Regions from separate parts of the Pseudoalteromonas sp. SWYJZ19 genome, predicted to be linked through region 2. Evidence: predicted binding sites of a transcription regulator. Region 2 holds the regulator's gene; the other holds the start of a gene.
The links. The regulator sigma-54, encoded in region 2, starts transcription at its own class of promoters, with help from an activator protein. The targets are predictions, from matches to a motif close to GTTGGCACGNNNNTNGNNT.
Positions count from the first base shown of each region.

Region 1 (3,196 bases), on a different contig from region 2:
GGTTCTCAATCAGCAGGTGCAGTACGTTTTGCGTGGGATGGCAAAAATGAAGCCGGTGAGCGTTTACCTGAAGGTGAATACTCAGTAACCGCCGAAGGAAGTACTGACGGCGAATTTTCAAGCTTGCCCATTGCTACATTCAAGAACATTGAAAGCGTTAATATTAATGGCTCAAGTGGCATTATTATTAACACTAAAGAAGGTGCGGTTAGGCTGACAGATGTAGCAGAAATCGCGTAATAAATTTTAGTATTTTTCGCCTGCTAGCAGGCCACAGACTAACAGGTTAGAGGTGAATTATGAGCTTCAATATTGCATTAACCGGCCTTGCTGCCGCGCAAAAAGATTTAGACGTAACGGCAAATAATATTGCAAACGTTAATACCACAGGTTTTAAAGAGTCACGCGCTGAGTTTGCCGATGTTTACGCTTCATCAGTATTTAGCTCTGGTAAGACTAAAAATGGTGACGGTGTGCAAACAACCATGGTTGCGCAGCAGTTTCATCAAGGCTCACTACAATTTACAAATAACTCACTTGATTTAGCAATCACTGGTGAAGGTTATTTTGCGATGACCGACGATTTATCTTCGCAAGATTTAACATATACACGTGCAGGTGCATTTAAGCTTAACCAAGATAACTTTATGGTTGACGCAAAAGGTAACTTTTTACAAGCATTCCCTGTTGACTCATCTACAGGTGATACAACGTCGGTAAGTTTGAGCACAACTGATCCAATTCAAATCCCTGATTCGTCTGGTTCACCTCGCGCAACAGAAAATGTATTTTTGTCGTTTAACTTAGATGCAACGGCGGATCCAACAGGTCTAGATTTTGACCCTACGTCTAGTGGTACTTATAACTCATCTACGTCAACAACGGTATATGATTCACTAGGTGAACCACATATTTTACAATACTTTTTTGCTAAAGAAGATGATGCCGCAGCAGGTGGTACAGATAACAGTTGGGAAGTATACGCAACACTCGATGGCAAAGTAGTTGATGGCACAACTGGTGGAGAACAAACCGCGCCTTATACACCACTTACCACCCTTGGTTTTAACTCAAGTGGTTTACCATCAACAACAGGTGGTGTGGCAAATACAAATACAACTACTTTTGATGAAATACTACTACCAGCGGGTTCTGGTGCTGGTTTATCAACATTACTAGACAATGGTGCAACTTTCCCAGGTACTGGTATTGAGCTTAACTGGCGCGATGAAAATAACACGGCAGGACGTATCCCAACTCAGTATTCAAGTGGTTTTGAAGTAAAAGCACTCGATCAAGATGGCTCAACGGTTGGTCGTTTAGCCGGAATTGATATAGGAACAGACGGTAAAATTGTCGCTTCTTACAGTAATGGTGACTCAACATTCCTAGGCCAAGTGGCTATGGTACGTTTTCCAAATTCACAAGGGTTATCACAAGTGGGTGATACAAGCTGGAAGCAAAGTATTGATTCAGGTGAACCTGTAGCGGGTGAAGCTGGTTCGGGTACGTTTGGTGGAATTAACTCATCAGCACTTGAGCAATCAAATACTAACCTTACTAATGAGCTTGTAGACTTAATTACTGCACAGCGTAATTACCAAGCAAACTCACGTGCGCTTGAAGTTAACTCAACTATTCAGCAAAGTATTTTGCAGATTCGATAAGCTAAACCCTATTAAATATATGAGGCTGCATTTTTGCAGCCTTTTTTATAAGTCCTCTTTGCAAGCCCTTCTAAATACCTCTCAATGTTGCGTCAAATTTAATCTGGCATCTATTTTGCATTTGTAAGTTCAGAGATTTTTTATGTGAGTCGATACTATGGACAAAATGGTCTACATTGCGGCCTCTGGCGCTAAGCAAAGCCTACAAGGGCTTGCTTTAAAAGCCAATAATTTGGCAAATGCAAATACAACGGGTTTTAAAGCTGACTTTGCGCAGGCGCGTTCTATGCAAGCGTTTGGCGAAGGTTTGCCTACACGTGTATTTTCAATGCAAGAGCGTCCGGGTTCAAACATGGTATCGGGTGGCATTGTTCAAACCGGGCGAGACTTAGATATCGCAATGAGCGATAACGCATGGCTTGCTGTGCAAGATGCCTCCGGTAATGAAGCTTACACAAAAGTGGGTACGTTAAACGTTACAGCTCAAGGCATGCTCGTAACCAGCCACGGTCGTCAAGTTATTGGCGAAGGGGGACCTGTTATTTTACCCGTCCCAGTCGAAAAAATAGGGTTTAGCCAAGATGGCGCTATTCAAGTTCGACCACAAGGCGCCCCCGCTAACTTTTTAGAAGAAATAGACACGCTTAGAGTGGTAGAAGCAAATAGCTCACAGCTCGAAAAAGGTAACGATGGTTTATTTAGACCAAAAGCAAATGTAACAGTAGATACCTCTGCCAATGTAAAAGTTTTAAGTGGTTCGCTTGAAATGTCGAATGTGAACCCAGTTCACGAAATGGTCGACATGATAAGCCACCAGCGCCAATTTGAATTACAAGTGAAATTAATGAAAACAGCTGAAGAAATTGACGAGCGTCAAGATCAGCTGTTACGCATTGTTTAACTTTAAAGTGAGGACACGATTATGAATCCAGCATTGTGGATCAGTAAAACGGGGCTAGACGCCCAACAAACCGATATATCGGTTATTTCAAATAACTTAGCGAATGCGAGTACCGTAGGTTACAAAAAAAGTCGCGCTATATTTGAAGATTTACTTTATCAAAATATTAATCAGCCGGGCGGTCGTTCATCGCAAGATACCGAAATGCCATCGGGCCTAATGTTAGGTGCGGGTGCAAAAGTTGTAGCTAACCAAAAAGAGTTTACGCAAGGCAACATGTTGACCACCGAAAACTCACTAGATTGGATGATTTCTGGCGAAGGTTTTTTTGAAGTACTGCAACCAGATGGCAATATTGCTTACTCGCGCAACGGCCAGTTTACTACCGATGGCGATGGACGAATTGTTACATCGGGCGCAGGTTATGTGATTCAGCCAGAAATGAATGTACCAGATGACGCGCAATCAATTACGGTTTCGCAAGACGGCGAAGTATCTGTACGTGTTGCAGGCCAAGCCGATAACGTGGTCATTGGTCAGCTGACTATTAGTGATTTTATTAATCCGTCGGGTCTTGAGCCAATCGGTCAAAATCTTTATACCGAAACAGCTGTAAGTGGTGCGCCGG
Region 1 covers NZ_JADYXI010000008.1:65,294-68,489, reverse strand. Annotated here, with positions in the region: gene I6F45_RS10010 (flagellar hook assembly protein FlgD) at 1-240, shown strand, start outside; gene flgE (flagellar hook protein FlgE) at 300-1,667, shown strand; gene I6F45_RS10000 (flagellar basal body rod protein FlgF) at 1,825-2,568, shown strand; gene flgG (flagellar basal-body rod protein FlgG) at 2,590-3,196, shown strand, end outside.
Region 1: the regulator sigma-54 is predicted to act here: its motif matches at 1,770-1,788, upstream of I6F45_RS10000 (flagellar basal body rod protein FlgF).

Region 2 (3,196 bases):
CATCAAAATTTATTGGAGTTTCGCTAACGAGTACTAAAGCCAAAGGCTCTTCTGCACCGCTCATTCTTCCATGAGGAATGGCAATGCCACGCCCTATACCTGTACTACCCAATTTTTCTCTGCTCATTAAAGCATTAAGAATATCTTGTTGCGGTAAATACGGAAGTTTGTCGTGAGCAAGTTCGCTAATGAACTCTAAAATTCTTTTTTTGCTATTAAAAAGGACCGCAGCTTTGCTGCAGTCCTGGCATATAAGTGAGCTTAATTTCATCATATTAGTGTCGAGCAAGCTTCTCTTTGTGTTTAATTACTTGTCGATCGAGCTTGTCGATCAACGAGTCAATGGCGGCATACATATCTTGATGTTCTGTAGAGGCAAATAGCTCAGCACCGCTTACGTGTATGGTGGCTTCTGCTTTTTGATTTAATTTTTCTACATCGAGAATGACATGAACATTATTAATATGATCAGAGTGTCTTTCTAGCTTCGCAAATTTGGTATTAATATAGTCTCTTAGTGAATCGGTTAATTCTACGTGACGACCAGTTAAGTTTAGTTGCATAAGCATTACCCTCTTTTTTTTGCGTCTTAAATCAAACTTTTACGTTGATTTGACGGTGGAATAGCCAGAGATTCGCGGTATTTTGCGATTGTACGTCTCGCTACTTTAATTCCTTGCTCAGCCAATATATCCGCTATTTTGCTATCACTCAATGGTTTTGCTGAGTTTTCTGCTGCGATTAATTTTCGGATAAGCGCACGGATTGCTGTAGATGAACATTCACCACCGTTTTCGGTGCTTACATGGCTTGAGAAAAAATATTTAAGCTCAAATATACCACGGGGTGTGTGCATATACTTTTGGGTTGTTACGCGCGAAATTGTTGATTCGTGCATTTCTACCATTTCAGCAACATCATTTAAAACCATTGGTTTCATGGCTTCAGGACCGTGTTCAAAAAAGCCTTGTTGTTGCTTAACAATACAATTTGTCACTTTTAATAGCGTGTCGTTTCTACTTTCTAAGCTTTTAATAAACCATTTAGCTTCTTGTAAATGCGAGCGAATAAACTGGCTGTCACCACTGGATTTTACAGTGCGAGACATTGCCGCGTATTGGCTATTAACACGAATTTTAGGCATGCTGTCTGGGTTTAACTCAACAACCCAGCGGCCTTTAATTTTTTTAACTGACACATCAGGAATAACATACTCAGATTCTTCTCTTACAATAGTATCTGCAGGTTTAGGGCTAAGAGTATGTATTAATGTCATTACTTCCTTAAGCTCTTCTTCTTTGAGCTTAGTTTTCTTCATTAATGTACGATAGTCACGAGCAGCTAATAAATCAATATGCTCGGTTAAAATCATTTTTGTTTCATTAATGTAAGGTGTTTCTTTATCAAACTGGTTAAGCTGAATACACAAACACTCTTGTAAACTACGTGCAGCAATACCGACAGGATCAAACAGTTGGATGCGCTTTAGTACTGCTTCAATTTCATCAAGTTCGACTTCGTTATCTTCTTCGTTTTCTTGATTAAAGCTTTCTAAAATCTCTTCGCAGCTTAGTGTTAAAATACCTGAATCATCAACTGCTTCTACAATCGCAATAGCGATGGCTTCGTCTGTAGGGCTAAATGGCGTTAGTTGTAATTGCCACATTAAATACTCATGAAGCGTCTCTGTTGAGGCGCCTTGGTATATTGATTCGTCTTCAGGCATTGGACCTGATGATGCTGCAGGGGCGGCACTCATGTACTCATCCCAGCTAACATCCATAGCCATGTCGTCACTTAGCGTGTCTTTTGCAAGTGCTTCACCACTATCTTGTTCGTATTCGCTTGGAGCATCATCGGCAGATGCGCTAACAGTTATGTCATCGGTATCAGCTTTTTGCTCGTTTTTACCTGCAGCGTCTTCGGAATAGTCTGGTTCTTCAACCTCTAATAGCGGGTTGCTGTCGAGAGCTTCTTGTATTTCTTGCTGGAGATCCAATGTACTGAGTTGCAACAAACGAATAGCTTGTTGCAGCTGTGGAGTCATTGTAAGTTGCTGGCCCATGCGCAGCTGTAGTGATTGCCTCATGTATCTCTAACAATCCTTTTATGTTGTTATAATTAATACTAGCAGATGCTTAAAGACATGGCGTAAATGTTACAGCCTAAATTGCTCGCCTAAGTAAACATCGCGTACTGTTTTATCATTTAATACGTGTTCTGGAGTACCTGATGCAATCAGCTCCCCATGAGAAACAATGTAGGCTTTTTCACAAACATCAAGGGTTTCTCTTACATTATGATCGGTAATCAATACACCAATCCCACGATTTTTGAGATGTTCTATTATTTTCTTTATATCTAATACAGAAATCGGGTCAACACCTGCAAATGGTTCATCCAATAATATAAATTTAGGATCGGCTGCCAGCGCACGTGCTATTTCCACGCGGCGACGTTCGCCACCCGATAATGCCATACCTTGGCTATCACGAATGTGTTGTATGCTAAATTCATCTAATAATTTATCGAGCGTGTCTTCTCGGGCTTGTTTATTTAACTCTTTGCGTGTTTCTAAAATTGCCATTAAGTTTTGATAAACAGTCAGTTTTCTAAAAATTGAAGACTCTTGTGGTAAGTAGCCAATGCCTAATCTAGCACGACTATGCATAGGTAAAAGAGTAATATCGTTATCATCGATAGAGATTTTACCTTTGTCGCTAGGTACAAGTCCCACAATCATATAAAACGTGGTGGTTTTACCTGCGCCGTTAGGACCAAGTAAACCAACAATACTGCCTGCTTTTACTTCAAGGCCGACGTTTTTGACAACTTCACGACCTTTATAGCTCTTTGCTAATAGTTCTGCTTTTAATGTACTCATGGCTGACCTTTATCGTCTTTTTTACTTTTTTTAGTTTCGATAGGCACTAAAATCGTGTGAACGCGGTCAGTTGAGTTTTCATCTTTTTCGGCACTGATTAGCTGCTGCTCTATATCGTAGGTAATGCTTTTAGCATTTATTTTTTGTCCCGCTTGCGATACTTGTGCATTACCAACAAGCGTTAAAAAACGCTTAGATACATCATAACGTACTTCGTCAGCACTGGCGCTCATAGTCGTGCCATCTGATTGCTTTTCTTCAAAGTGCGCAGGGCTACCTGTAGCAATTAATAATTGTTTATTATCGCCAAGT
Region 2 covers NZ_JADYXI010000002.1:183,806-187,001, forward strand. Annotated here, with positions in the region: gene ptsN (PTS IIA-like nitrogen regulatory protein PtsN) at 1-271, opposite strand, end outside; gene hpf (ribosome hibernation promoting factor) at 276-563, opposite strand; gene I6F45_RS02715 (RNA polymerase factor sigma-54) at 590-2,089, opposite strand; gene lptB (LPS export ABC transporter ATP-binding protein) at 2,159-2,884, opposite strand; gene lptA (lipopolysaccharide transport periplasmic protein LptA) at 2,881-3,196, opposite strand, start outside.